Regions from separate parts of the Sideroxyarcus emersonii genome, predicted to be linked through region 2. Evidence: predicted binding sites of a transcription regulator. Region 2 holds the regulator's gene; each other region holds the start of a gene.
What was found. The regulator sigma-54, encoded in region 2, starts transcription at its own class of promoters, with help from an activator protein. The targets are predictions, from matches to a motif close to TGGCACNNTTCCTGCT.
Positions count from the first base shown of each region.

Region 1 (10,273 bases), 460 kb from region 2:
GCAATCGCCATCGCCAAGCAACTAGGCATAGGCAATGGTCGTGCTCTGAGCGGAATCGAACTGGATGCAATGGACGATACCGCATTGTGCCAGGCCCTGCGCGAGGTGGATGTGTTCGCGCGCGCCAGTCCGGAGCACAAACTGCGCATAGTGCAGGCGCTGCAAGCCGATGGCGAGACCGTCGCCATGACCGGCGACGGGGTTAATGATGCCCCGGCATTGAAGCGTGCCGACATCGGCGTAGCAATGGGCATGAAAGGCACGGAAGTCGCCAAGGAAGCCGCAGGGATGATACTGACGGATGACAACTTCTCCACCATCGCACACGCGGTGGGAGAGGGTCGCACTGTCTACGATAACCTCAAGAAAGCCATCGTATTCATCATGCCCACCAACGGCGGCGAGGCCGGCATGGTGCTGATCGCCATCCTGTTCGGCATGACGCTGCCGATCACGCCGGTGCAGATCCTGTGGATCAACATGGTCACGGCAGTCACACTGGCGCTGGCTTTGTCATTCGAGGCGTCCGAGGCGAACGTGATGCGCCGCCCGCCGCGCGCAGTCGGCGAACCGCTACTGTCCGGCTTCGTGATCTGGCGCATCGTTTTCGTATCTGTATTATTGACCGCAGGCCCAACGACACTGTTTCTGTGGGAAAGCGCGCGCGGTGTCGGCATTGAAGGGGCACGCACCGTCGCGGTCAACGCACTGGTGGTCGGCGAAATGGCATACCTGTTCAACTGCCGCTATTTGCTCGCCCCGGTACGCAGGTGGAAAGACTTCGTGGGCAATTTCTACGTGTTGCTCGCAGTCGCCATCTTGGCGCTGATCCAGGGAATATTCACCTACGCACCGTTCATGCAAAGCGTGTTTGGCGTAGGCGGCATCGACCTGGCTGCTTGGAGACTCGTCCTGGGCTTCGGAGGGATATTGTTTGTGGCGGTGGAAATTGAAAAATGGGTAATACGAAAACTCAAATCCGCATGAGCACAGTGCAATTTTTGCAAGCACCGACACTCTCTCCCGTAGGCACTGCCGAAATACAAGCATTACTTTTCGATCAGCAGGCCGAGCTTATTCGCCAGCCACTTGGTGGTGGTAGCCTGGATCAGGATGGTCATCAGGATGGCGATGAAGGTGACGGAGGCGATGACCTGCGCACCCGGCGCCTTCATGCCGACCAGCATGCCGGCCAGCGCACCCGGGATGACACCGGTTTCGCGCGTCCAGCACATGAACAACATCTCCTTGAAACTCCATCTGGCACGGCGATCAGGCAATGCGCACAGGAACACGGTGACCGGGCGGGCGACCAGCATGAAGATCGCCACGACAGCCGCTCCGGCAAAGAGATACTGGCTCATCAGGCCGAAGTCAACCTGAGTACCGAGCAGGATGAAGATGAACATGCGCATGATCAGCGCGGTGGTCAGGATGAAATCCTCAAGCAGCTTGTGATCCTCGTACGCGCGTGTCAGGCCGAAGGATTCCTGGTTGCCGAGCATGATGCCGAACACAAATACCGCCATGAAGCCGCTGGCATGCATGCCGTCCGCACCCATGTAGGCACCGATCACCGCCATCAAAGTGACCACCGGCGCATACTCGGACAAGAAACCGAATTTTTCGTGCGCAATCAATACCGCTGCAGCATAACCGAGCACGCCGCCGATCACGACGCCGAACAGTGACTGTTTGACCAGATCGAACAGCGCATCGGCAGCAGAGAAGTCTCCCGAACCCATCGCCACCGCCAGCACTGTGAAGGTGACGATGGCGCCCATCGCATCGTTGAAGGCGGATTCGCTCATCACGGTTTGCGCCACGCGTTCCTTGATCCTGATCTGCTTGAACACCGGCACCAGCGTGGCCGGGTCGGTGGAGGCCAGTGTGGAACCCAGCAACAGCGCAACGATGAATGGTACGCCGAGCAGGTAGTAGGCTGCCACGCCGGTGATGAACGCCGTGACCAGCACGCCGATGGTGGCGATCACCAGCAGCGTGATCCACACCTCCTTCAGCACCCCGAGCTTGATCGACGCACCGCCGTCGAACAGGATGTAGCTGGAGCCGAAGATCAGGATCAGCTGGTTGACGGTCGAATCCGCCTTGATGTCCACCAGGCCCAGCACGCCGGGACCGATCAGCATGCCGACCAGCAGGAACACCACCACATCGGGCACCTTGACCAGACGCGCCAATAAACCGGAAAACGTCCCGATGCCCAGGATGATGCCGAAAACCAGAAGCGTGTGTTTTGCGAGTTCCAGGGCTGCAGAGGATTCCATTTCGTTCCCAATTCAGGCGTTAATCGTCGTCGTCATCTCCTTCGATGCGACGGCGCGGCACAGTAGCCGGATCGGCTGTGATGGCGCGGTATATCTCCACCCGGTCGCCGGGCCTGAGCGTCGCGTCAAGTTGGGCGACTTTACCAAAAATACCGACCGTGCAATTGGCTAATTCGAGCTCCGGAAATTTCTTCAGGATGCCGGATTGCTCGATGGCGGCCTGCACGGTGGCCTCTTCCGCCACGTCGATACGCAGCCAGAGTTGTTGTGCTGGTTCGGAATACGCGACGCCGATCTGCATGCTCCCTCCCCTAACTCGCCGCCGCTTCAGGCACGGCCGCGGTTGCAGCACGCGCCGCACGGCGGCTCTCGATGACGCGGCGACCGGCCAGCAGGAATCCCAGCACCATGAAACCGCCGGGCGGCAGGATCATCAGCAGGTAGCCCTTGTAATCGGGTATCACGGTGGTCTCGAGGAAGGCGAAGGCCGGCCCCAGCAGCAGGTGCGCATTGGCGAACAAGGTGCCCGCGCCCAGCACTTCGCGGATGCCGCCGATGGTGGTCAGCGCGAAAGTGAAGCCCAGCCCCATCATCAAGCCGTCCATCGCCGCCTCGCCTACGCCGTACTTGGCGGCGAACGCTTCGGCGCGACCGAGCACGGCGCAGTTCGCCACGATCAGCGCGATATACAGGCCCAGCACCTTGTACAGGTCATGCGCCCAGGCATTCAGGCTCACGTCCACCAGCGTCACCAGCGTCGCAATCAGCACGATGTAAACAGGGATGCGCACGTCCGGGCTGATCAAATCGCGCACCGCCGAAATGATCGCATTGGAGGCCAGCAGCACGGCCGTGGTCGCCAGCCCCATGCCGAGGCCGTTGGTGGCGCTGCTGGTCACCGCCATGGTCGGGCACATGCCGAGGATCTGCGCAAAGACGATGTTGTTGTCCCACAGGCCGTCCCTGGTGATGCGTGCGTAATTTCCGCTCATTTCAAATGCCCTCCGAACCCGTCATTGATGGAACTATAGCCATTCGACTAGGCTGGCAAACAACGCCAGCCAAGTCGCTGGTTATCCGGCGCAGGCCGGAATCCAGGCAATCAGATAATTTCTCACGCAGCGAGACCAAATTGCGGTTTTGTCCGCTACGCGGGCTGCTTGTTTTTGCTGGATTCCGGCCTGCGCCGGAATGACGGCTTGACGAGATCATGATTTATCTCCCGCGGGAGCGGACTCGTCCAGCAACACACTCCGGTTCTGTTCAAAGAATTCCAAGCCTTCCTTCACCGCCCTGACCACCCCGCGCGGGGTGATGGTCGCGCCCGCGAACTGGTCGAACACGCCGCCGTCTTTCTTCACGCCCCACTTGTCCGCCGGCGGCTCGCCCAGCCATTTGCCTTCGAAGGCATGGATCCAGTTGCTCTTGGCGGGCTCGATCTTGTCGCCCAGGCCCGGCGTCTCCTTATGGCTGATGACGCGCACACCAAGGATCCTGCCCTCGCGCGACACGCCCATCACGCACACCAGGGCGCCTGCATAGCCATGGCCGATCATGCGGTACACCACTGCCTCGACCTTGCCCTGCCGGCGTGCGCGATACACCAAGACATCGCCGCCCTGGCCGGACAGCGTGACGGTATCCTTGAGCAGGTCGTTCTCGTATTCCCCCGGCAGCACCTGTGTCAGCGACTGTTTCAGGTCGGCCGCTTCCGCCGCCTTGATGTCGGCTTCGGTCAGGTGCGCGGCATAGGCCAGCGCCGCACTGGTGAGCAGGGCCACGCTGCCGAGCAGCACACCCTGGTAAAACAACTTGCCGCGCAGTTTTTCGAGTTTCATCGTCCTATCCTTTCGCTGCCAGCGCCGCGCCCTTGCGGTCCCGCCCGTAGATGCGCGGTTTGACGTACTGGTCGATCAGCGGCGTGACCGTGTTCATGATCATCACGGCGAACGCCACGCCTTCCGGATAGCCGCCCCAGGTGCGGATGATCCAGGTCATCAGGCCGCAACCGAAACCGAAGATGAGCTGTCCCGTGGCGGTATTCGGCGAGGTCACAGGATCGGTGACGATGAAGAACGCGCCCAGCATCAGGCCACCGGAAAGCAGGTGATACATCGGCCCGGCGTAATGGCTGCCATCGACTGCATTGAAGACCAGCGCAGGCACGGCAGCGCCGAGCAGCATGGCGACCGGCGCGTGCCAGGTGATGATGCGGCGCGCGATGAGGAACAAGCCGCCGAGCAGTATCAGCAATGCAGCCGTCTCGCCCAGGCTCCCGGCACGGCTGCCCCATAGCGCATCGAGCGGTGCGTAATATCCGACCAGCGCCTGATCCAGCCCGACACCGCGCGTGAACTCGGTCTTCACATGGCCGAGCAGCGAGGCGCTGGCCATGCCGTCCAGCGGCTGGCTCATGAAGGTGATGCGCAGGCTGTCCAGCCAGCCCGGCGCATGCGCCGAGCCCAGCGGTGCGGGTGCAACCCAGGTCGTCATCTCCAGCGGGAACGAAATCAGCAGCATCACGCGTGCCGCCATCGCCGGGTTGAACACGTTCTGCCCCAGCCCGCCGAACACCTGCTTGCCGATGACGACGGCGAACAGGCTGCCCAGCGCAGCGATCCACCAGGGCGCGAACGGCGGCAACGAGATCGCCAGCAGCCATGCGGTGAGAATGCCGGAACCGTCCAGCAGCACCGGGCGCAGGGCGCGCCCCTGCAGCCGCACCGCGAATGCCTCGCCGGCAATGGCCGCGAGCAGCGACACTGCCCACAGGTTGATCGCCGGCCAGCCGTACAGCCAGAAGCCGAACAAGGTGGCAGGCGTGAGCGCCAGCAACACCGTGCCCATCACCTTGCCGATGGAGACGGGAGCATGCGCGTGCGGGGAATGGGCGATGGGGTTCATGTTCTGCTCCTCTGCACGGATAACAACCCCGTCATTCCGGCGCAGGCCGGAATCCAGATGATCGAATGATTTCCCGCACGGCAGGACAGCACTTCAGTTTTGTCCGCTACGCGGGTTGCGTCTCCGGCTGGATTCCGGCCTGCGCCGGAATGACAGGCTTTCAAGTTCATTGCAGTCATGCTGCCTCCGTTGCGGCCTTGGCGGCCGCCTCTTTTGCCGCTCGCTCTTTCGCCTCGCGCGCGGCCTTGCGTCTTGCTGCCGCCTCGGCACGTTCGCGCTCGATGCGCGCGATGCGCTCGCTGCGTGCGTCAGCCAGCTTCCTCGTCGCTTCCTGCTTCAGCCTGGCGCGCTCCTGCGCGGCAAGATCGCCCTTGGCATAGTTGAAGTAATGCACCAGCGGGATATGCGCCGGGCACACATACGAACAGGAACCGCAGGCGATGCAATCCTTCAGGCCGAATGCGACCGCGCCGGCCAGGTCGGATGCGCGGATGCGGGAGGCCATCTCCAGCGGCAGCAGGCCGACCGGACAAGCTCGCACGCAGGTGGAACAGCGGATGCAGGGCGAAGCTTCCGCCTGTCCGATCTCGGATGCCGTGAGTGCGAGCACACCGCTGGTGCCCTTCACCACCGGCACGCCGGTATTGGTGAATTGCTGCCCCATCATCGGGCCGCCCAGCACCAGGCGGGCAGCAGGTTGCGCGTAGCCGCCGGCGAATTCGATCAGTTCCTGTACCGGCGTGCCGACCAGCGCTTCCACGTTGCAGGCCGTCCTGATCGCCGCGCCGCTGATCGTGACGATGCGCGAAACCAGCGGCCTCCCGTGACGGATCGCCTGTTGCACGGCGAATGCGGTGGCGACGTTGTGCACCAGCACACCGATGTCGGCGGGACGGCCGCCGGCGGGAATCTCCTTGCCGGTGAGCACCTGGATGATCTGTTTCTCCGAGCCCATCGGGTACATGCTCGGCATCGCCACGACCTTCACGGCAGTGCCCTGTGCCGCCGCTCGCATCGCTGCGACGGCTTCCGGCTTGTTGTCTTCGATGCCGACCAGTGCCTCCTGCGCATCGACGGCCATCGCGATCAGGCGGATGCCCTCGACGATCTGCGCTGCCCGCTCGCGCATGATGCGGTCGTCGCAAGTCAGGTAGGGCTCGCATTCGCCGCCGTTCATGATCAGCGTCTGCACGCCGCTGCTGCGGCTCAGGTTGAGTTTGAGCGCGGCCGGGAAAGTCGCCCCGCCCAGGCCGACGATGCCCGCTGCGGCTACCCGTGCAGCAATGTCTTCGGGCGGGAGCGCAAACGGATCGGCCACCGTTTCCGTCGCAATCCATTTGTCTGCGCCATCGCTTTCCAGCGTGATGGTCGGCACCGGCAAGCCCGATGGGTGCGGCGCAGGAAAATCGCCCAGCGCAGCGATGACGCCGGAAGTCGGCGCATGCACGGACGAGGAGACCGCACCTTGCGCCGCGGCGAGCAACTGTCCTTTCAGCACCCGCTCGCCCACTTTCACCACCGGCGTGGCGGGTGCCCCGATATGCTGCTGCAACGGCACGAACAACTTCTTCGGCAGCGGCAGAACCCGGATATCGCGCTCGGCCGACAAGTCCTTGCGACCTTCCGGATGCACGCCGCCCCTCAACTTGAACAGGCCGTTCGTGGCGACCCTGTCGAACCATGAGCGGCGCTGCGCCAGCACCGCCGGCTCCTTCGACTGGTTCAGGGAGAACGGTCGAACTGGCCGTGAATTCAGCATGCTGCCTCCCTCGGTTTATGCCAGTGCCACGATTGCAGCGTCACCGGGATGGGTTGCAGCGTCACCGATTCGGTCGGGCATACTTCAACGCATTTTCCGCACGCGGTGCAGGCTTCGCGGAACACCGAATGGATCTGCTGCGCAGCCCCCATGATGGCGTCGGTGGGACAGACCTTGAAGCAGCGCGTGCAGCCGATGCAGATCTCCTCTTTCACTTCGGCGATCATCGGCACGCTGTCTTTCACATCGGACAGGTTGGCTTCGACACCAAGCTTGGCCGCGAGCGCCTGCACCACGGCTCGGCCGCCGGGCGGGCACAAGGTGACGGGTGCGCTGCGGTCGGCCAGCGCCTGCGCCGCGCCGGCACAGCCGGGGAAGCCGCATTGACCGCACTGCGACCCGGGCAGGATGGCCTGTATCTCGGCGACCAGCGGGTTGCCTTCCACTTCGAGGCGACGCGACGCGACGCCGAGGAAAAGCCCGAGTGCCGAACCGAGTAGCGTGAGGCTGACGATAGCGACGAACATTCTTACTCTCCTGAATACCTTGAAACCTCAAGCGTTGAACAAGCCCGCCGTTCGTGGTGCACCCGCAAGGGGCAGGCCGTGGCTGCAGAGAACCTTCGTCCGGACAGCACACGCACCGCTTGTCGAACCATGAATCGGGGACGGGCACTCAATGCGCAGCGAGACTCGCCCTGCGGCACGCGCAGGGCGAACGGCCTTGTTCAGCGCCCCCACAAATTTGTTTTCCAGACTCATACCAATCCCGAAAAACCCATGAAGGCCAGCGCCAGCAGGCTTGCGGTAATGAAACCGATCGGTGCTCCGACGAAGGCGGAGGGCACCTGCGCCAGCGCCAGCCGTTCGCGCAAGCCGGCGAACAGCAGCAGTACCAGGGTGAAACCGACGGCCGAACCGAAGCCATACAGCAGGCTGCTCACGAAGGGCAGTTTCTCCTGCGTGGTCAGCAGCGGGATGCCCAGTACCGCGCAATTGGTGGTGATCAGCGGCAGGTAGATGCCCAGCACCTGGTACAGCGCAGGATTGGTCTTGCGTACCACCATCTCGGTGAACTGCACCACCACCGCGATGACCAGGATGTAGACGAGGATGCGCAGGTAGGTCATGCCGAGCGGCACCAGCAGCCAGTGCTCCAGCATCCAGCAGGAGGCCGACGCCATGGTCATCACGAAGGTCGTGGCCAGCCCCATGCTGACGGCGGTATCGGTCTTCTTGGAGATGCCCATGAACGGGCACAACCCCAGGAACTTCACCAGCACCACGTTGTTCACCAGCACGGTGCTCAGCAGCAGTAACAAATATTCGCGCATATCGATCGTCTCCTGTGCTGCTCAGTGCAAGCGGCATGCCAGAACCGGCACGGCGAGCGGAGGCGCACAAAATCAGGCGTTTGGTGCCGAAACGCACCAGACAGGTGCGAAAAACCTTTGTCGTTGTCGGGTCGTGCCGCGCACCGATGTAGCAAATGCGACAAGCCGCGCGCTTCCGGCGACATTGAAGCGCAACGAAAAATTACCGGCACAGATATTGCTGAACGGTAACCGTCCGTATGCAATGGAATCGTCATGGCCAAACCGAGCGAGCCGCAACAACCGAAACAGGCAACATCCGCCGCAGATGACGGCGGCAGTGTCCCGGCACACCTGTTCCGCCAGGCGGTGGAACAGGCGGCGCTGGCGATCTCCATCACCGATGCGCACGCCAACATCCTGTATGCCAATGCCGCGTTCCAGCGCATCACCGGGTACGGACAGGACGAGATCGTCGGGCACAACGAATCCATCCTGTCGTACCGCGTCACGCCCAAGCTGGTGTACGAAACGCTGTGGGCACAGATACAACGGCAGCGTCCGTGGAACGGCCTGCTGGTGAACAAGCGCAAGGATGGCGACCGCTATCTGGCCGATGTCACCATCACCCCGGTGGTGGGGGAAGCGGGCATCACCACGCATTACCTCGGCATGCACCGCGACGTCACCGAGGTGCACCGGCTGGAACGGCAGGTGCAGAACCAGAAGACGCTGATCGAATCCGTGGTGGATGCGGCGCAGGTCGCCATCGTGCTGCTCGACGAACAGGAGCATGTGCTGCTGGACAACCAGGAATACAAGAAACTGATCGGCGATCTCGGCAAGGAACCGGCGGTACGGCTGCTTGCCGCCCTGCGCGAACAGATGGGCGACGCATTCGCCAAGGCTTACGACAAACATCGCAACATCGCCGCGCGCGAGGTCTGCATCGAAGCTTCCGGCCGGCCGTCGCGCTGGTTCTCCTGCGCGATCTCCTGGTTCGAGGAACACGATGTCGGCGCGGATGCATTCTACGAACCGTTGCGACGCCACTACCTGTTGCTCACCATCCAGGATATCAGCGAGCTCAAGCGCCAGCAGGAAGCGCTGCGCATCAACAGCCTGCGCGCGCTGCTGTCGGAACAGGAGCGCATCCAGAGCCTGCGCGAAACGCTGGCGGGTGCGGTGTACCAGCTGGAAGGCCCGCTCAACATGCTCAGCGCCGCCGCCAACATGATGGGGCGTCGCCGCGAAACGGGCAGCGACCTGCCCGCCGCGAGTGCGCTCGAAGAAGCGATGCAGAAGAGCCGCGAGGTGCTGGAAACGCTGCGCGCCTGCATTCCGGACCACAACGGCGAAGCCGCGCAGCCGCTCAACCTCAACGAGATACTGGCCGATGTGCTGAAGCTCGCCACGGCCAGCCTGCTCGGTGCCGGCATCGTGGTGGAATGGCTGCCGTCGGAAGGTGCGGCCATGATCTCCGGCCATCCGGCCCAACTGTCCAACCTGTTCAAGCAGCTGATCTCGAATGCCATCGAGGCAGTGAACGAACAGCGCGGCGGCCGGCGCGAACTGCGCATCGCCTGCACCCTGTTCGCCGACCATCTCGAAGTGTTCGTCGAAGACAGCGGCCCCGGCATCGCCGACGATCTGCGCTACAAGGTGTTCCAGCCGTTCTTCACCACCAAGGGCGCCGCGCGGCAGCATCTCGGTCTCGGCCTGGCGATGGCGCAGGAAGTGGTGATCCGCCACGGCGGCACCATCGACATCGATCCCGGTTACCACAACGGCTGCCGCGTGCGCGTGCAGCTGCCGCTGGCGGCGGGGGGCAATCATGCCTGACCTGCGCCTGGAACTCGACCTCTTGCACGCCGAGCTGGAAACGCTGTATCAGGTGAGCCGCGTGCTGTCGCACTCGCTCAATTTCAAGCAGACGCTGGACGGCGTGCTGCATGCACTGCACGAAGGCATGGCACTGGAACGCGGCATGGTCAGCCTGATCGACGCCGC
Region 1 covers NZ_AP023423.1:808,080-818,352, reverse strand. The annotation lists gene L6418_RS04010 (HAD-IC family P-type ATPase) at 1-987, shown strand, start outside; gene L6418_RS04005 (sodium:proton antiporter) at 1,050-2,288, opposite strand; gene L6418_RS04000 (RnfH family protein) at 2,308-2,589, opposite strand; gene L6418_RS03995 (electron transport complex subunit E) at 2,600-3,280, opposite strand; gene rsxG (electron transport complex subunit RsxG) at 3,497-4,126, opposite strand; gene L6418_RS03985 (RnfABCDGE type electron transport complex subunit D) at 4,131-5,192, opposite strand; gene rsxC (electron transport complex subunit RsxC) at 5,368-6,951, opposite strand; gene L6418_RS03975 (RnfABCDGE type electron transport complex subunit B) at 6,945-7,478, opposite strand; gene rsxA (electron transport complex subunit RsxA) at 7,709-8,284, opposite strand; gene nifL (nitrogen fixation negative regulator NifL) at 8,540-10,105, shown strand; gene nifA (nif-specific transcriptional activator NifA) at 10,098-10,273, shown strand, end outside.
Region 1: nifL (nitrogen fixation negative regulator NifL) is a predicted target of sigma-54. The motif match lies at 8,491-8,506, and genes of this name have one in related genera.

Region 2 (10,273 bases):
GTTCTGCATCACGTCGGCCGGCAGCAATTCGACTTCGCCCGCCAGCGTCAGCAGCACGAAACCGAATTCTCCCGCCTGCGCCAGGCCGATGCCGGTGCGCAACGCAGCGCCCCATTCGCCCGCGAATCCGCGCACCAGCAGCGCCACCACCGCCGCCTTGAACGGGATCAGGATGAGCAGCAGCAGCAGTATCCACCCCCATCCGGCGATCACCGCGTGCAGGTCGAGCAGCATGCCGATGGTGACGAAGAACAAGCCGAGCAGCACGTCGCGGAACGGCTTGATGTCCTCTTCCACTTGGTAGCGGTATTCGGTCTCGGAGATCAGCATGCCGGCGACGAACGCCCCCAGGGCGAGCGACAGTCCGCTCAGTTCGGTGAGCCAGGCCATGCCCAGCGTGAACAGCAGCACGTTGAGCATGAACAGTTCGGAGGATTTCTGCCCCGCCACCACATGGAACCAGGGGCGCAGCAGTTTCTGCCCGAACATCAGCAGCGCGGCAAGCAGTACCGCCGCCTTGAGCACGGCGATCGCGATGGTACCGCCGAGATGGGTGCCGCTTTCCGCCAGCGCGGGGATGATGATGATCAGCGGTACCACCGCCAGATCCTGGAACAGCAGCACGCCCATGATCTTCTGCCCGTGCGGCGCATTCAGTTCGGCCCGTTCGACCAGCATCTTGCTGACGATGGCGGTGGAAGACATCGCCAGAATGCCGCCCAGCGCGAGGCCGGCGCGCCAATCGATCTCGAAGAACAGCGACGAAAGCATCACCAGCACCATGGTCGCGGCGACCTGCGCCGTCCCCAGCCCGAACACCAGGCGCTGCATGGCGCGCAAACGGGCCAGGCTGAATTCGAGGCCGATGCTGAACATCAGGAACACCACGCCGAATTCGGCCAGATGGCGCGTCTCCGGCGCGTCCGGTATCCAGCCCAGCGCATGCGGCCCGATCATGATGCCGACCAGCAGGTAGCCGAGCATCGCTGGCAGTTTCAGAATGCGGCACAACACCACCACCCCGACCGCGACGGCCAGCAGAATGAGGATGAGATGGAGCGAATTGTTCATGGTTCGATGATGCCACAATTTCAAAAAAACGCCGCCCCCAAACAGCACTGTTATAATCTTGCACATGAACAAACCACTCTCCGCCGCGCCGCATGCGCTCGACCTCGCACGGCAGGTGCTCAGCATCGAAGCCGATGCCGTCCGCATGCTCACGCAGCGCATCGACGACAGCTTCCTGCATGCACTGAACCTCATCCTCGCCTGCAAGGGCAGGGTCATCGTCAGCGGCATGGGCAAGTCCGGGCATATCGCGCGCAAGATCGCCGCCACCATGTCCAGCACCGGCACGCCGGCCTATTTCGTGCATCCGGGCGAGGCCAGCCACGGCGACCTCGGCATGGTCACGGCGCAGGATGTGTTCATCGCGATCTCCTATTCCGGCGAGAGCGATGAGCTGCTCACCATCGTGCCTGCGGTCAAGCGCCAGGGCGCGCACCTGATCAGCCTGACCGGCAATCCGAAATCCAGCCTGGCGCTGGCGGCGGATGCCCACCTGGACGGTTCCGTGGCCCAGGAAGCCTGCCCGATGGGCCTGGCCCCCACCGCCAGCACCACCGCCGCGCTCGCACTGGGCGACGCGCTCGCCGTTGCCCTGCTCGACGCCAAGGGTTTCGGCGAAGAGGATTTCGCACGCTCGCATCCCGGCGGCAGCCTGGGCCGCCGCCTGCTCACCCACGTGAGCGATGTCATGCACACCAACGCCAGCATCCCGTCCGTGCACGAACAGGCCACCCTGGCCGATGCGGTGCTGGAGATCTCGCGCAAAGGCCTCGGCATGACCGCCATTGTCGACGACAGCAGACACCTGCTGGGCATCTACACCGACGGCGACCTGCGCCGCACGCTGGCCAGGAAAGTGGATTTCAGCACCACTCCCGTCCATGCCGCGATGTCGAAGAACCCGCGCAGCATCGGTCCCGATGCGCTGGCGGTCGACGCCGTGCAGATGATGGAGAAATACAACATCAGCCAGTTGCCGGTGGTGGATGAGCACAAAAAACTGGTCGGCGCGCTGAACATGCACGATCTGCTGAAGGCCAAGGTGATCTGATGTCGCTCGCGGAACGGATCAAACCCCTGCGCCTGGTTGCCTTCGACGTGGACGGCGTATTGACCGATGGCGGACTGTACCTTTCCGATTCGGGCGAGGAATTCAAGCGCTTCAACTCCCTCGACGGGCATGGCCTGAAGATGCTCAAGGCATCCGGCGTGGAGCTGGCCATCATCACCGGGCGCACTTCGAAGTGCGTTGAGTTGCGTGCCAGGAACCTCGGCATCTCGCGCCTGTATCAAGGCGTGGAAGACAAGCTGGCAACGATGCAGGCGCTGCTGGCGGAACTGAAGCTGGCACCGGAAGCCGCCGCCTTCATGGGCGACGACGTGGTCGACCTGCCGGTGATGCGCCGCGTCGGCCTGGCGCTGAGCGTCCCGGCGGCACCGCAGGTGGTGCGCGACCACGCGCATTACGTCAGCCTGCGCGAAGCGGGGCATGGTGCGGTGCGCGAAGTGTGCGAAATGATCCTCGGCGCACAGGGCACGCTGGAGGCGCAGCTCGCGCCCTACCTGAAGTGATGTTCGCATCCCGCTTCACGGACAAGGCACGCGCATGGCTACCGCTGTTGCCGTTGCTGTTGCTGCTGGCCGCCACCTACTGGCTCAACCAGCAGGTACAGCCGCTGGCGCCGCTGTCGAGCCAGCAACGTCACGACATCGATTACGCGGTCGACAATTTCACTGCCATAACGCTGAACCCGCAAGGCCAGCCGCGCTACACCCTGGCAGCGGAGAAGCTCTGGCACTACCCGGACGACGACAGCACGCATCTGCAAATGCCCAAAATCACCAGCCTGTATGCGAATCGCCCGCCCACGCTCACCACGGCGCAGACCGGCATGATCTCCAGCAAGGGGGATGACGTATACCTGTATGACGATGTAAACATCTTGCGTCCAGCCAGCGGAGACATCGGCGAACAGCGTTTCGTCACCGGCTACCTGCATGTCATCCCCGACCGCGACTGGGCGGAGACAAACCAGTCGATCGTGATGACCAGCCGGCACGACATCATCCGTGCGGTCGGCATGGAACTCGACAACAAAGCGCGCACAGTCAGACTGCTGTCCAACGTCAGGGCAAACCATGAACCGCTCCATCCATAAAGCTGTCTGTTTCGGCCTGCTGCTGCTGTGCTGCGATCCGCTGTTCGCCGAGAATGCGGATCGCAGCAAGCCGATCCATCTCGAATCGGATCGCGTCCTCATCGACGATGCAAAACAGATCAGCATATTCGAAGGCAAAGTGGAATTGACACAGGGCACACTGCACATCATGGCAGAGAAAATCGTGATGACTCAGGACAAACAAGGCAACAGGCATTGCACCGCGACCGGCAATCTTGCCAGCTTCCGCCAGAAACACGAAGGCACCGACGAATACATGGAAGGCTACGGCGAACGCATCGAATACGACACCCTCGCCGAGACAATCGATTTTTTTGGCCAGGCGAAAGTCAAACGAGCCCAGGACGAAGTGGAGGGCGACCATATCTCGTACAGCACCCGCACTGAAATATTCCAGGGCAGCAGCGATCCGGCCCACGCGGACTCCTCCGAAAAAGGCCGTGTGCATGCAGTAATCCAGCCCAAGAACAAAGAACCGGCAGCCACCGATACAGACCCAAAGAATGCGCCCCTCACCATCCAGTCCAGCCCGACTCTATCCAGGCCCAAGCCATGAGTGAACTCCGAACCGTCTCCCTGAAAAAACGTTACCGCGCCCGCACCGTGGTGCAGGATGTCTCGCTGTCCGTGAAGAGCGGCGAAGTGGTCGGCTTGCTGGGACCGAATGGCGCGGGCAAGACCACCAGCTTCTACATGATCGTCGGCCTGGTCGCGGCGGACGGCGGCGAGATTTTCGTCGACAGCCAGGACGTCACGCACCTGCCCATCCATCGCCGTGCCCGCCTCGGCCTGGCCTACCTGCCGCAGGAAGCCTCCATCTTCCGCCGCCTCAGCGTGAGCGACAACATCCGTGCCGTGCTGGAATTGCAGGGCTATGCGCCGGCCGAGCTGGACGCACGGCTGGAGGCGCTGCTGAACGACCTGCATATCACCCACATCCGCGACAACCAGGCCATCAGCCTGTCCGGCGGCGAGCGGCGGCGCGTGGAGATCGCCCGCGCGCTGGCGACCGATCCGCGCTTCATCCTGCTCGACGAGCCCTTCGCCGGCGTCGATCCCATCGCCGTGCTGGACATCCAGAAGATCATCCGCTTCCTCAAGGAGCGCAGCATCGGCGTGCTGATCACCGACCACAACGTGCGCGAGACGCTGGGCATCTGCGACCGCGCCTACATCATCAACGCCGGCTCGGTGATGGCGGAAGGCAAGCCTGACGAAATCATCTATAATGAAGGCGTGAGGAAGGTGTATCTGGGCGAGCACTTCAAGTTATAAGATCGCACCGCCCACATACCACAACCCGGCAATGAAACACTCTCTCCAACTCAGGCAGTCCCAACAACTGATGCTCACGCCGCAGTTGCAGCAGGCTATCAAGCTGCTGCAACTGTCGACGCTCGAGATCAATCAGGAAGCGGCGCGCCTGCTGGACGAGAACCCCTTCCTCGAGCGCGAGGACGACACCACCAACCAGACGTACAGCGGTAACAGCAGCACCGACACGCCCGCCCCGTCCAGCAGCGCGGAAAGCGCCCCGGCCGAAGCGGAATCGCGCGACAGCGACAGCAGCGAATGGCCGGAGCCGTCGTTCTCGTCCTCATCCTCCTCCTCCTCCAGCCCCGACGACGAAGACGACGGCTATTCCGAGGTGGCTGCCGAAAAACCCAGCATGCGCGAACACCTGCTGTGGGAACTGAACATGAACCCGATGGACGAGCGCGACAAGAAGATCGTCGGCCTGCTCATCGATGCGCTGGACGAGAACGCCTACCTGTCGCAACCGCTGGAAGAGATCGCCGAACTGCTGCCGCCGGAACTGGACATCACGCTGGACGACCTGGAAACGGCACTGGTGCAGTTGCAGCACCTCGATGCGCCCGGCATCGGCGCGCGCAACCTGAGCGAATGCCTGTCCCTGCAGCTGCGCGCCATGCCGGAAGACCTGCCCGGCCGCGAACTGGCGTTGGCCATCGTCGGCCAGCACCTGGATCTGCTCGCCGCACGCGACTTCAACAAACTGAAGAAGGCCCTGCGCTGCGACGACAATGCCCTGCGCACCGCACAGGATCTGATCGTCCACCTGCAGCCCAAGCCCGGCTCCGCGTTCGAACACCGCGCAGCCGACTATGTCGTGCCGGACGTGCTGGTGGAACGCCACGGCGGCATCTGGCGCGCGCGGCTGAATCCGGAAGCGATGCCGCGCCTGCGCATCAACCAGGTGTATGCCAACATCCTGCAGCAGCGCAACGAGAAGAACGCGCAGGAGATGGCCGGCCAGTTGCAGGAAGCGCGCTGGTTCATCAAGAACCTGCAGCAGCGTTTCGAGACCATCCTGCGCGTGGCGCAGGCCATCGTCGAACGCCAGCGCCAGTTCTTCGAACACGGCGACATCGCCATGCGCCCGCTGGTGCTGCGCGAGATCGCCGAGCAGCTCGAACTGCACGAATCCACCATTTCGCGGGTCACCACGCAGAAGTTCATGCTCACCCCGCGCGGCATCTACGAATTCAAGTATTTCTTCGGCAGCGGCCTCGCCACCGAAGCCGGGGGCGCCTGTTCTTCCACCGCCATCCGCGCACTCATCAAGCAGCTGGTCAGCGAGGAAGATGCCAAACATCCGCTCACCGACAGTCGCATGTCCGAAATCCTGGCACAGCAGGGCATTTTGGTCGCCCGCCGTACCGTGGCAAAATACCGCGAGGGAATGAACATCCTTCCGGTAAATCTTCGTAAATCACTCTAACCATAAGGAGCAGGCCATGAACCTCAACCTCACAGGACGTCACCTCGAAATCACCCCGGCCATCCGCGAGCATGTGCTCAGCAAGCTGGACAAGGTCAAACGCCATTTCGACAACGTGATCGACATCAACGTGATCCTGTCGGTGGACAAACTGGTGCAGAAGGCCGAGGCCAACGTCCACGTCTCCGGCAAGAACATCTTCGCCGAGACCGAGGATAGCAACCTGTATGTGGCCATTGACGCACTGGTCGATTCGCTGGATCGCCAGGTGTTGAAACACAAGGAAAAACACACCGCGCGCCGCCACGACGAATCGGGCAAACACAGCGCAGCAGAATGAAGTCGATACGGGGCCATCAGCAATGATGGCCCCGTTTTTCCGTCACGGTGAAACAGCATGAGCCTGATCAGCAAGATACTAACCCCCGAGTGCGTGCTGCTGGATAACGAATCCGCCAGCAAGAAGCGCGTGTTCGAGCGCGTCGGACTGTTGTTCGAGAACACGCACCACATCGCACGCAGCCAGGTGTTCGACAGCCTGTTCGCGCGCGAAAAACTCGGCTCCACCGGACTGGGACAGGGCGTCGCCATCCCGCATGGCCGCGTGAAGGGTCTGCGCGATGCGGTCGCGGCTTTCGTTAAGATGCAGAACCCCATCCCGTTCGATGCACCGGACGGACTGCCGGTGAATTTCATTTTCGTGCTGCTGGTTCCCGAACGGGCGACCGACCTGCACCTGCAACTGCTGGGCGAACTGGCGCAGATGTTCTGCGACAAGTCGTTCCGCGACCGCCTGCAAGCCACCGACGACCCCGTGGCGATCCACAAACTGTTCATCGACTGGCAAGGATAAATATCGTGGCCCAGGTCAACATCCAGCAACTCTTCGAAGACAAGCAGGAACGCCTGAGCCTGACCTGGGTAGGTGGCGCCAAAGGCGGCGATCGCGTGCTGGAAAGCGATACCGTCAACGCTTCCAACCGCGGCCTGATCGGCCACATGAACGTGATCCACCCGAACTGGGTGCAGGTGTTCAGCAACACCGAGCTGGATTACCTGCACGCGCTCTCCCCCGCCGACCTCTCCGCCACGCTGACCCAGCTCGAACAGGGGCAACCGCTGTGCCTGATCGTGGCCGGCGAGACCGAGATCCCCAAGGGGCTGCTGGATTTCGCCAACCGCACCCACACCCCGCTGTTCCACTCGCCGCTGGGCAGCGTGCAGCTGATGTGGATGATCCGCCACTACATCGTCAAGGGACTGGCGGACTCCACCACGCGCCACGGCGTGTTCCTGGATGTGCTCGGCGTCGGCGTGATGATCACCGGCGACAGCGGCGTGGGCAAGAGCGAACTGGCGCTGGAACTGATCACGCGCGGCAGCGGCCTGGTCGCCGACGACATCACGGAGCTGTACCGCATCTCGCCGGAAACGCTGGAGGGACGCTGTCCCGACCTGCTGCGCGATTTCCTCGAAGTGCGCGGCCTCGGCATGCTCAACATCCGCACCATGTTCGGCGAAACGGCGGTGCGCCGCAAGAAAAGCCTCAAGCTCATCGTCCACCTGTATCGTCCGCCGCACGACGATCTTTCCAAGCTGGAACGCCTGCCGACCTCCGGCTCCGAGGAGATACTGGGCGTCAGGATCAGCAAGGTGGAACTCCCCGTGATGGCCGGGCGCAACCTCGCCGTGCTGGTGGAGGCCGCCGCGCGCAACTTCGTGCTGCAGCAGCGCGGCATCGACACCATGCAGGAATTCATCTCCCGCCAAGAGCAGCTGATGCAGGAGCAGTGAGCATGCAGCTCTTCCTGATCAGCGGCTTATCCGGCTCCGGCAAGAGCGTCGCGCTGAATGTTCTGGAGGACAGCGGCTATTACTGCGTGGACAACCTGCCGGCGGAACTGCTGCACGTGCTGACCAACAACCTGAAACTGGCGGGCATCAGGAAGATCGCCGTCAGCGTCGACGTGCGCAGCGGCAACAGCGTCGTGCTGCTGCCGCAATACATCGAGAAGCTGAAACAGCAGGATATCGACGTGCATCTGCTGTTCCTCGACGCGAACAACGAGACGCTGGTAAAGCGCTTCTCCGAGACGCGCCGCCTGCACCCCCTGAGCGACGGCGTAAAGACGCTCACCGAGAGCGTCGCGCTGGAGCGCGAGTTGCTGGCCGAGATCGCCAGCATCGCGCACCACATCGATACCAGCGACCTCAATGCCAACGCGCTGCGCGCCTGGATCAAGCAGTTCATCGCGCTGGACCGCGCGCGCCTGACCCTGCTGTTCGAATCCTTCGCCTTCAAGAACGGGCTGCCGCTGGATGCCGATTTCGTATTTGACGTACGCTGCCTGCCCAATCCGCATTACGACCCGGTGTTGCGTCCGCTGACCGGCCGCGACCAGCCAGTGATCGACTTCCTCGATGGCACGCCGCTCGCGCAAAAGATGTACACCGACATCCGTGATTTCATCGCGGGCTGGTTGCCCAGTTTCATCGCCGACAACCGCAGCTACCTCACCGTCGCCATCGGCTGCACGGGCGGACAGCACCGCTCGGTGTATTTTGCCGAGAAGCTGGCGCTACACTTCAGATCGCAACAGCAAGTGCTGCTGCGCCACCGCGAACTCGCGCAACAAGCCTGACCCGTGCTCCAGCATATCAAGCCCGGCGACTACCTCACCCTGCTGGTCGGCGGCCTGTGCACCATCTGGATCACGCTCACGGTCTGGTCCGGCGGCGCCGCCGACAAGGCCATCATCCGCAGCGGCGGCAAGGTGTTCCGCGAAGTGCCGCTGTCGCGCGACCAGCAGATCGAAGTGCCCGGCCCGCTTGGCACCAGCATCGTCACCATTGAGAAACGCAGGGCGCGCATCACCTCCGACCCCAGCCCGCGCCAATACTGCGTGCGCCAGGGCTGGCTGCAGCAGGCAGGCGAGATCGCCATCTGCCTGCCGAACGAGGTGAGCGTTGAACTGAGCGGCGGGCAGAAAAAGTATGACAGCCTCAACTATTAATGCGGTACTGAGTCCCGAGTATCGAGTGCCGAGTAATTGCGGCGGGTTTACTCAGCACTCAGCACTTTGATAAATGACTACAACGATAAGACTCGATACATCGGCCGAAGACCACCACATCGCAAAGATGGCGGCGGTGGCGCTCGGCCTCACCGTGCTCGAGAACGCCATCCCCTCGCCGCTGCCGGGCGTGAAACCGGGACTCGCCAACATCGTCACGCTGATCGTGCTGGCGCGCTTCGGCTGGCGCACTGCGGCATGGGTATCGCTGTTGCGCGTGCTCGCGGGTAGCCTGCTGTTCGGCAACTTCCTCGCCCCCGGCTTCTTCCTCAGCCTGTCCGGCGCGCTATGCAGCCTCGCCGTGCTGGCACTCGGCATGCACCTGCCGCAACGCTTCTTCGGCCCGGTCACCCACAGCATCCTTGCCGCCTTCGCCCATATCGCCGGACAGATGACCGTGGTCTACCTGTGGCTCATCCCGCACAGCGGCATCGCCTACCTGATCCCCATCTTTGCCACGGCAGCCCTGGTGTTCGGCACGGTGAACGGATTGATCGCGGCCAGTTTCATGGATAATGGCGAAAAAACCGAGACGGAACCACAACCATGAAAACAATCACGCTTGCTCTTACCGGTGCCTCCGGCCTGCCCTACGGCATGCGCCTGCTCGAATGCCTGCTGCAAGGCGGACAGCGCGTGCATCTGGTATATACCCAGGCCGCGCAGATCGTCGCCAAGCAGGAACTGGATTTCACCCTGCCGAACCGTTCGCAGGAAGCGGAGCAGATGTTCGCCGATCGCATCGGCAACTTCAGCGGCGAGCTGAAAGTGTTCGGCATCCAGGACTGGTACGCGCCGATGGCCTCCGGCTCCAACCCCGGCGACGCAATGGTGGTCTGTCCCTGCACCATGGGTACGCTGGGCAAGATCGCGGGCGGCATCAGCGACGACCTCATCGCCCGCGCGGCGGATGTGATGCTGAAGGAAAAACGCACTTTGATCCTGGTGCCGCGCGAGATGCCGTTCTCGGCGATCCATCTGGAGAACATGCTGAAGCTGTCGCATGCGGGTGCGGTGATCATGCCGCCGAACCCGGGGTTCTATCATCATCCGCAGAGTGTGCAGGATATGGTGGATTTTGTTGTCGCACGGATTTTGGATCACCTTGGGGTGGAGCAGACGTTGATGAAGAAGTGGGGCGAGTAGCTTCAATCAAAACCAAAACCGTCGGGGGTTGCCCGACAGCAAGTTACTTTCTTTTGCTT
Region 2 covers NZ_AP023423.1:344,346-354,618, reverse strand. The annotation lists gene L6418_RS01680 (monovalent cation:proton antiporter family protein) at 1-1,071, opposite strand, end outside; gene L6418_RS01675 (SIS domain-containing protein) at 1,136-2,122, shown strand; gene L6418_RS01670 (HAD family hydrolase) at 2,122-2,643, shown strand; gene lptC (LPS export ABC transporter periplasmic protein LptC) at 2,643-3,230, shown strand; gene lptA (lipopolysaccharide transport periplasmic protein LptA) at 3,211-3,807, shown strand; gene lptB (LPS export ABC transporter ATP-binding protein) at 3,804-4,526, shown strand; gene L6418_RS01650 (RNA polymerase factor sigma-54) at 4,558-5,994, shown strand; gene hpf (ribosome hibernation-promoting factor, HPF/YfiA family) at 6,011-6,334, shown strand; gene L6418_RS01640 (PTS sugar transporter subunit IIA) at 6,392-6,847, shown strand; gene hprK (HPr(Ser) kinase/phosphatase) at 6,853-7,788, shown strand; gene rapZ (RNase adapter RapZ) at 7,791-8,636, shown strand; gene L6418_RS01625 (NusG domain II-containing protein) at 8,640-9,008, shown strand; gene L6418_RS01620 (Gx transporter family protein) at 9,082-9,618, shown strand; gene L6418_RS01615 (flavin prenyltransferase UbiX) at 9,615-10,214, shown strand.

Region 3 (10,273 bases), 770 kb from region 2:
CGAGCAGATCAACCAGACTTACTGTTCCGTCGCCAGCGCCATCACCGTGCTCAATGCGATGCCGATCAAGAAGCCGGTCGATCCGGTCTATGCCCCCAATGCCTATTTCACCCAGAGCAATTACTTCACCCCGGAAGTCGTCAAGGTCATCACGCCGCAGACCGTACTTGCGCAGGGTATGACGCGCGATGAGATGGTGCAGACGCTGGTTCGTCAGGGGGTGAAGGCCGTTTCCATTGCCGGCGACAGCGTGGACGACAAGGCGCTGCGGACATTGCTGCAAAAAGCATTGGGCGACGACGGGCAGTTCGTGCTGGTGAATTATCTGCGCACGGCCGTAGGGCAGGAGGGCGGCGGTCACTGGTCGGTGCTGGCGGCTTACGATGCCGAGTCCGATCGCGTGCTGATCCTCGATGTGGCGAAATACATGTATGCCCCGGTATGGGTCGGCATCGACACCCTGCAAAAGGCGATCGCCACTGTCGATACCACCAGCAACAAGGCACGAGGGCTGGTGATCGTCACGGAGTGAAGGGCGTTTCCCCTGGTTGCAACGGTCCGGCCGTTGCGTTTCCGGTCAGATCGAAGGAGCGAGCCATGTCTGCAGCATATTCGTCGAACCTGAACAAAATCCCTTTTTTGCTGCTTGCAGCCGCCCTGTCGTGGGCCATGGATGGGAATGCCGCAGTGCAGATGGGCGATGCGCAGAATCTGGACGAGCTCTACAAGCAGGTGGCGGCCAGTCCGATACGCACGGACGATGACCGCCGGGTCGATGCCGAACGCAAGCCGGTGGAGTTCCTGCAGTTCGCCGATGTCCATCCGGGCATGCTGGTGCTGGATGTCGCTACCGGCAGGGGCTACACCACCCAGCTGCTGGCACTGGCAGTGGGGCAGGGCGGCACCGTATGGGCGCAAGCGGACAGGCCGCGCTCCGAACTGATCCAGCGGCTGGCCGATCATCCCCAGCCGAATATCATCCCGGTGGTACAACCATACGATGATCCGGTCCCCGGCGATGCCCCCAGGCTGGACCTGATCACCATCGTTCTGAATTACCACGATATCGCTTACATGTCGGTGGACCGTGTCAGGATGAATCAGCGCCTGTTCAATGCGCTGAAATCGGGAGGACATCTGGTCGTCATCGATCATTCCGCGAAAAAGGGCCAGGGAGCGACGGTGGCAAAGACCCTGCATCGCATAGACGAAGCACTGGTTCAGGACGAACTGCAACGGGCCGGCTTCCGGCTCGAACGGCGGGGCGATTTTTTGCGCAATGCATCGGATCTTCGGGAGCAGCCATTCTTCAGAATGAATATGCCGACGGACAGTTTTGCACTGCGCTTTGTCAAGCCTTAGGGGGCGCAGTCCATGGATCCTGTGCAATGGCATTCAGAAGGGGCCGGTATGAAACAAACACTATTGCTCGCAGCGCTGCTGTCCATCAGTCCGCTAGCCAGTGCGGGCGTATTCAAATGCGAGACCCCGGCTGGCTTCGTTTATTCCGAACAGCCGTGTGCCGGGAATTCCAGGCAACTGGACTTCCATCCTGTCAAACCTTCTGAACCCGTGGTCGCGCCGGACAAGACCATGCAACAGCTGGAACAGCAAAGTGCGGCGCAGAAGAAGAGCCGCGAGGCGATGGAGAAGAGTGCGGCCGATAATGCGGCGGCGGCAAGGAAATCCCGATGTGCAGCCGCAAGGCAGCGGCTGGATATCTATCAGCGACAGGTGCGCGTTTACAGTCAGAACGAGAACGGCGAAAGAACCTATGTCGACGACAATGCGCGCGCTGCCATCATCGAGAATGCCAGGAAAGAGGCCGAATCAAATTGCGATTCCTGAAAAGCGGCAACCCGCTTGGCCGCAAGCGCTGGCAAGTCAGCCTGGGTCGATGGGAGGTCGGCGGCTTTCCCGGAACCAGCTGCCGAACCTCCAGGCTGTGTGCAAGGCAAACAGCTAGTGCTTGATCGGGAGTTTTTGCGGTAGTTGCGACAGGCCGTGATCCAGGGATTTGTGCTGTGACGTTGCAGCGAAATCATCGCCTTCACCCTCTCCGCCGAGCAGCGGCATATCCTCGCAGCCCGCCAGTACCGACACCATCAAGCCAATCAGGAAGATTCTTTTCATAAGATGCGTACTTTCAATATTTGCCATAAGAGATAAGAAAATGCCGGACATCGGTCAGGTGCGCGTCATGCATGTTGGTGCGACTGGCCGATGACTGGTTGCATGGTATCAGCTTCTTTTCCTGCACATCAATGAGCGTAGCCTTAAGCTGCGCCATGGATTCAAGAGTTGCGTGAAATCTGCGCATGGTAGCTTAGCAATGGCAGCAATTCGGTGCGGATTCAACCGGTGGGCTGTCGGCATGTCCGCTTAGTGTGTGTACAAGCCGGACGTAATTATGTTGTGCCTAGAACGGCTACTATGGCCTAACTGGGGATGGCAGAAGCCCCCAGCATTACGATATGGCAACATGACTCACCAAACACGGCGAATTCAATATTGGAAATCAAAACATCCACGACAGGGAGAATGGCGATATTCGTCTGCAACGCGTGCAGCGGAAAGAAGCCTCCAATGGCCGCTGGAGGCTAAACAGACGGCCCTGCTGGTCCACATAAGCATAATAGTACGGGCGTGAGTAAACGACTTCTACCGGTCGGGTAGCTGACTTAGTTTTCCAGATTATTCCATGACCGCAATGGCCGAACTTCGGACTCTGCCTGTCAGACCAGCCATGGCAACTGCACTTAATTAGTCTGCTCGACTTCTGAATTCTTTGCGCTAGGCTGCACCAATACGTTACGCATTGCACTTTTTCAGTGCGGTCATTCGCCGCTTCCATCCCGTAAGTCCCATGAGTACAGGCCGGCTACACGTGGCGTGAATATTGCTGGCTTTGAGAGATATGCGAGGGGATTAAATTGAAACGAATTCTGATCATCGATGATTTGAGAGACCGGGCTGCTTGGTTAAAAGCCAGTCTTGAATTGGCAGAGTTCGCTGTCGTTGGTGTTCTGGCCTGGGAGCAGGTGGACGAGCAATCGATACAAGCTGCCGCAGCGGACGTGATCATCGTGGATGCCAACGCGCCCGGACGGGACACGCTTGAACAGATCAGCCTGATGTCCACCAAGCTGGAAAAGCCGGTGGTCGTACTGAGTGCGAGGAACGATCAGCAGAGTATTCAGGAAGCGATGCGCGCCGGTGTCAGCGCTTATGTGGCGCATACGATACAGAGCGAAGATCTGAGCGGCATCATACATGTGGCGGCGGCGCGATTCCTGGAGCATAAGCGCTTGCGTGACGAACTGAAGGAAGCGAAGAGCCAGCTCGTCGAACGCAAACTGGTGGACCGGGCCAAGGGAATATTGATGGCCGACCACGGCTATAGCGAACCGGAAGCCTATAAACGGATGCGCAATATGGCGATGAGCAAGGGAAAACGTTTGGCGGAAATCGCCGAGGCGATCATTTTTGCCAAGGAACTGAGTGCTTGAAAAAGGTGCATCGAATGGCCAATCGGATAATCGATGCACCAAAGAAGGTCTTGAATAGATACTCATCCATCCGGACTGATAGTCGCACCCCGTATATATCCTGATGATTGAATTGCCAATTAGTGATCGACCTGCAATCTGGCACGACTGTTGCTGAACATTGGCTGTCAACGAATCAATGGCGGTTCGGAGGATTTGCAATACAGGACAAAGGCGTCCCACTGCGTACACGCGCAGTCGGACGCCTTTTTGATTTTCGGGTCACGAAATTCCCTTACAGGAGATTGGAAGATGAATAAGCCAACCGAAGAAACGACGAACAGCGAAACAACAGTAGCAGCAAAGACGCAAGCTCCTGAACGAAACGGTCGGAGGGACTTCATGAAACAGACAGGGGCAATTCTGGGCGCGGCAGGAATCATGTCGATGGTACCGATGGGGACTCGAGCGGTCGCATGGGCCGGCGGATCTGACGCACCCGAACTCAAGGAGGTCAAGATCGGTTTCATTCCCTTGACCGATTGCGCCTCTGTCGTGATCGCTTCCGTGATGAAGTTCGACGAAAAGTATGGCATCAAGATCATCCCATCCAAGGAAGCATCCTGGGCGTCCGTGCGCGACAAGGTTGTTAACGGTGAGCTGCACGCGGCACACGTGCTTTACGGCCTGGTTTATGGTGTACACCTCGGCATAGGCGGTCCCAAGAAAGATATGGCGGTCTTGATGAGCATCAATAACAACGGTCAGGGCATCACGCTTTCCGACCAGCTTAAAGATAAAGGTGCGACCACCGGAGACAAACTGAAGAAGCTCATCGAAACGGACAAGCGCGACTACACCTTTGCGCAGACCTTTCCCACGGGCACGCACGCGATGTGGCTGTATTACTGGTTGGCCAGTTACGGTATCGATCCGCTCAAGGACGTAAAAAACATCACCGTACCGCCGCCCCAGATGGTTGCCAACATGCGCGTCGGCAACATGGACGGATTTTGCGTTGGCGAACCCTGGAACAATCGCGCCATCGCAGACAAGATCGGATTCACTGCGGCGACCACACAGGATATCTGGAAAGACCATCCGGAAAAGGTCCTGGGCACTACGGCCGAATTCGCGCACATGTATCCCAACACGGCCCGGGCCATGATCATGGCCATGCTGGAAGCCTCAAAATATATCGACGTCATGGCCAATCGCCGCGGCGTCGCAGAGATCATCGCCGACAAGTCGTATATCAACTGTCCGGTGGACATCATCAATCAACGCATGGAAGGCCAATATGAGGACGGTCTGGGCAGGAAATGGAGCGACCCGAACTACATGAAGTTCTACAACGACGGTGCGGTCAACTTCCCGTACCTGTCCGACGGCATGTGGTTCCTCACCCAGCACAAGCGTTGGGGCCTGCTCAAGGAAGATCCGGATTATCTGGGCGTCGCCAAAAAGATCAACCAGATCGACTTGTACAAACAGGCGGCATCCCAGGTGAAAGTCCCTATCCCCAAGGATGTATTGCGCACGTCCAAACTGATCGACGGGACGGTCTGGGACGGCAAGGACCCGAAAAAGTATGCGGCCAGCTTCAAGGTGCGAGCATGATGAAGATCAACAAATACCTGGTCGAGGATCTGGTACCGCCCGTCATCGGCATGGGATTGTTCATTCTCATCTGGGCACTGCTGGCGCACAACAGCGAAGCGCTGCCGGGGCCGGTCAAGACCTGGCATTCGGCCGTCAGCCTGTTCAGCGATCCGTTCTACCAGAAAGGGCCGAACGACCAGGGCATAGGCTGGAACATCCTCAATTCGCTGGGGCGGGTCGGAATTGGTTTCGGGCTGGCCGCGCTGATCGGCATTCCGCTCGGCTTCATGATCGGGCGCTTCGGCTTCCTCGACAAGATGACCTCGCCCATCGTGAGCATGCTCAGGCCGGTATCTCCGCTGGCCTGGCTGCCCATCGGTCTGCTGGTATTCAAGGCTGCCAATCCGGCAGCCATCTGGGTGATCTTCATCTCCAGCATCTGGCCGATGATCATCAACACCGCGATGGGGGTGCGCCAGTTGCCGCAGGATTACCTGAACGTGGCGCGGGTACTCAACCTGTCGGAATGGAAAGTCTTCACCAAGATATTGTTCCCAGCCACCTTGCCCTACATGCTGACCGGCATACGTCTTGCGATCGGTACCGCATGGCTGGTGATCGTCGCGGCGGAAATGCTGACCGGCGGGGTGGGTATCGGATTCTGGGTGTGGGATGAATGGAACAACCTGAACGTGGAGCACATCATCATCGCGATATTCGTCGTCGGCATCGTCGGCCTGCTGCTGGAAACGATGCTGGTCCAGATCGCCAAACGATTCAGTTATTGATCGGGAATGCCATGAAAAAGTATGTGCAAATAGAGGATGTGCAGATGTCGTTTGAAACCAGACAGGGCACTTTCGTCGCGCTCAAGGACATCGACCTCAAGATCGATCCGGGCGAATTCGTCACGCTGATCGGGCACTCGGGTTGCGGCAAATCCACTCTGCTCAACCTGATCGCCGGATTGCTGATGCCGACCGACGGGATCATGCTCTGTGCAGATCGCGAGATCGCGGGGCCCGGCCCGGATCGGGGAGTGGTGTTCCAGAACCATTCCTTGCTGCCTTGGCTGACCTGCTTCGAGAATGTCCTGCTCGCAGTGGAACGCGTATTCGGCGCGACGGAAAACCGGGAACAGCTCCGGCAGCGCACCGGTGCGGCGCTCTCACTGGTGCACCTGAGCCATGCGGAGCACAAGTATCCGCATGAGATATCCGGCGGCATGAAGCAGCGCGTCGGCATCGCCCGGGCCCTCTCCATGCAACCCAAAGTATTGCTGATGGACGAACCGTTCGGTGCGCTGGATGCGTTGACGCGCGCACATCTGCAGGATGAGCTGATGAAGATCGTGAAAGAGACGAACAGCACCGTGGTGATGGTCACGCACGATGTGGACGAAGCAGTGTTGCTGTCAGACCGCATCGTGATGATGACCAACGGTCCGGCGGCGACCATAGGCGAAATCCTGTCCGTCGATTTGCCCAAACCGCGCAACCGTCTGGCATTGGCGAACGATGCGCGCTACCACCAGTTGCGTGGCGCGGTGCTGGAGTTCCTGTATCAGAAGCAGGCGAAAGAAGCGGCCTGACTTCACCGGCCGAAAGCAGCAGCGACAGATAACGGAAGCGGCCCAACGGCGGGTTGTGATCCCGGAAAGTAGCAACGACAAAGGCGTCGTTCCGGCTTGCAGCCGGACGGCGTCTTTTTATTGAAAGGAGCGGATGATGAAAAGCAATAAGGTACGACTGGTAGTGATCGGCAACGGTATGGCAGGTATCCGCACCATCGAGGAATTGCTCAAGATGTCCGCGGATGAATTCGACATCACGGTGTTCGGCGCGGAGCCGCAGCCCAATTACAACCGTATCCTGCTGTCGCCGGTGCTGTCCGGCGAGATGTCGTTTCAGGACACGATCCTGAACGACTGGAACTGGTATGAGCAGAACCATATCACCCTGCATGCGGGAAAGACAGTGACGAGGATCGACCGGATCGGCTGTGCGGTCGAGACGGCAGACGGATTGACTGTGCCCTACGACCGCCTGCTCATCGCAACGGGCTCCAACCCGATCATGCTGCCGGTTCCCGGCATTGGCCTGCCCGGCGTGCTGAGCTACCGCAGCATCGTCGATGTCGAGAGCATGCTGGGCATGGCCGCTGCAGGCAAGCGCGCGGTCGTGATCGGAGGTGGCTTGCTCGGACTGGAAGCGGCGAACGGACTGTCGCTGCGCGGCATGGATGTGTCGGTCGTGCACCTGTGCGAATGGCCGATGGAGCGCCAGCTGGACAAGGTAGGCGGAGACCTGCTCAAGGAGGCGTTGGAAAAACGCGGCCTGAAGTTCTATCTGTCGCGGCAGACCGAGGCCATACTCGGCGAGACGGCCGTCACAGGTCTGCGCTTCAAGGACGGCGAGGAGATCCCGGCAGATATGGTTGTGATGTCGGCCGGCATCCGCCCCAATATTGCCCTGGCCAAATCCGCAGGCATTCATTGCGAGCGCGGCATCGTCGTCAGCGACACCATGCAGACCTTCGACCCGAAGATCTATGCCGTGGGCGAGTGCGTGCAGCACCGCGGGCAAACCTACGGGCTGGTCGCACCCTTGTTCGAGCAGGCCAAGGTTGCCGCAAATCATCTGGCCCGTTATGGCGGGATGCGCTACGAAGGCTCTTCGGTATCGACCAAACTCAAGGTGACGGGCATCGATCTGTTCTCTGCCGGAGACTTCAATTCCGGCGCACTGGACGAAGAGTTGCTGCTGCAGGATTCCGCACGCGGTGTGTACAAGAAATTGGTACTGCGCGACAACAAGTTGCGCGGCGCGGTGATGTACGGCGATACCGTGGATGGCCCGTGGTATTTCCAGATGATGCGCGACGGAACGGATGTGTCCGAATTGCGCGAACATCTCCTGTTCGGGCAGGTGCATATGGGGGATTCCGGCCTCGGCGGTGTATCGAGCGTCGCGAACATGCCGGATACGGCCGAGATCTGCGGATGCAACGGCGTATGCAAGGGTGCGATCGTCAATGCCATCGTCGACAAGAAGCTGTTCACGCTGGAAGAGGTGCGCGCGCATACCAAGGCATCCGCCTCGTGCGGCTCCTGCACCGGACTCGTGGAAGCGCTGTTGGCGAACACGGTGGGCGGCGACTATTCCGCCAGGCCGAGCAAAAAGCCGATCTGCGGCTGCACCGAACATGCGCACCAGGATGTGCAACAGGCCATCCGCGAGCTCGGCGTGAAGACAATCCGCGACCTGATGCAGGCATTGAGTTGGAAGACACCGGACGGCTGCCATGTGTGCCGCCCCGTGCTGAACTACTATCTGTTGGCAGCATGGCCGGGCGAATACGAGGACGACAGCCATTCGCGCTTCGTCAACGAACGTGTGCATGCCAACATCCAGAAGGACGGCACGTATTCGGTGATCCCGCGTATCTGGGGCGGCGTCACTTCGCCCTCCGAGTTGCGCTCGATTGCCGAGATCGCCGAACGCTATGAAGTGCCCACCGTCCATATCACCGGCGGACAGCGCATCGGCCTGTACGGGATTACCAAGGAGAATTTGCCCAGGATGTGGGGCGAATTGGTCGAGGCCGGATTCGTTTCCGGTCACGCCTATGGCAAGGCATTGCGCACCGTCAAGACTTGCGTTGGCTCCGACTGGTGCCGATTCGGCACGCAGGACTCGACCGGTCTGGGCATCAAGGTCGAGAAGATGACCTGGGGTTCCTGGACGCCGCACAAATTCAAGATCGCCGTTTCAGGCTGCCCGCGCAACTGCGCCGAAGCCACCATCAAGGATTTTGGCGTGGTGTGCGTGGACTCCGGCTACGAGATACATGTGGGCGGGAATGGTGGCGTCAAGGTTCGCGTCACCGACTTCCTGTGCAAGGTCGAGACCGAAGCGGACGTGCTGGAGTACTGCGGCGCGTTCATGCAACTCTATCGCGAGGAAGCCAACTACATGGAACGCACCGCCCCGTGGATAGAGCGCGTCGGGCTGGCCTACATCAAGCAGCACGTCGTCGAAAACAAGGCGGAGCGGGGCGAGCTTTACGCGCGCTTCCTGGAGTCGCAACGCTACTCGCAGGACGACCCGTGGAAAGAACGTGCAGCAGGAAAAGACGCTCAGGAATATACCCCGCTTGCCACCATCGAATAAGGAGAACGCAATGAACTGGATACGAATCGGCAGGCTGGACGATATACCCCGTCAGGGTTCGCGCGTGATCAATACCGCGTCCGGCGAGATCGCCCTGTTTCGCAGCGTGGACGACCAGGTGTTCGCGCTGAGCAACCGTTGCCCGCATAAGGGCGGGCCGCTGGCGCAGGGCATCGTGCATGGCAAGCGTGTCACCTGTCCTTTGCACAATTGGGTGATCGACCTGGAATCGGGCTCCGCCATCGCGCCCGATGTGGGCTGCGCGCAGCGCTATGAAGTGCGGGTTGCACATGACGTGCTGTTTCTCGAGGCAGAGGCAGGGGTATGCAAAGCCTGAATACGCCGAATGTCACCCGCACCACCTGTCCCTATTGCGGGGTCGGCTGCGGAGTCGCAGCGAATGTCACCGCGGCCGGCGCGGTAATTACTGGCGATAAATTCCATCCGGCCAATTTCGGGCGCCTGTGTTCCAAAGGGGCCGCGCTGGCCGAGACGCTCGATCACGATGGGCGACTGCTGTATCCGCTGGCCAACGGACAGCGCATTTCCTGGGATGAAGCGCTGGACCAGGTCGCGCACGGATTCGGGAGGGTCATCGCCGAACATGGGCCGGACGCGGTGGCATTCTATGTTTCCGGCCAGCTGCTGACCGAAGACTATTACGTCGCCAACAAGCTGATGAAGGGATTCATCGGCAGTGCGAACATCGACACCAACTCGCGCCTGTGCATGTCCTCGGCAGTGGCTGCGCACAAGCGCGCCTTCGGCGCCGATGTGGTGCCGGTCTGTTATGAGGACATCGAGACCGCCGATCTCGTCGTCATCACGGGTTCGAACTACGCCTGGGCACACCCCGTACTTTACCAACGGCTGGCCGCCGCGAAGAAGGCTCGGCCCGACATGTGGGTGGTGGTCATCGATCCGCGCCGCACGCCGACTTGCGACATCGCCGATCTGCACCTGGCGATCGCACCGGGATCGGACGCCCATTTGTTCAACGGCCTGCTGAAT
Region 3 covers NZ_AP023423.1:2,311,681-2,321,953, reverse strand. The annotation lists gene L6418_RS11195 (phytochelatin synthase family protein) at 1-532, shown strand, start outside; gene L6418_RS11190 (class I SAM-dependent methyltransferase) at 598-1,362, shown strand; gene L6418_RS11185 (hypothetical protein) at 1,411-1,848, shown strand; gene L6418_RS11180 (hypothetical protein) at 1,963-2,184, opposite strand; gene L6418_RS11175 (ANTAR domain-containing response regulator) at 2,934-3,509, shown strand; gene L6418_RS11170 (CmpA/NrtA family ABC transporter substrate-binding protein) at 3,891-5,108, shown strand; gene ntrB (nitrate ABC transporter permease) at 5,105-5,878, shown strand; gene L6418_RS11160 (ABC transporter ATP-binding protein) at 5,890-6,681, shown strand; gene nirB (nitrite reductase large subunit NirB) at 6,818-9,262, shown strand; gene nirD (nitrite reductase small subunit NirD) at 9,273-9,599, shown strand; gene L6418_RS11145 (nitrate reductase) at 9,587-10,273, shown strand, end outside.
Region 3: L6418_RS11170 (CmpA/NrtA family ABC transporter substrate-binding protein) is a predicted target of sigma-54. The motif match lies at 3,649-3,664, and genes of this name have one in related genera.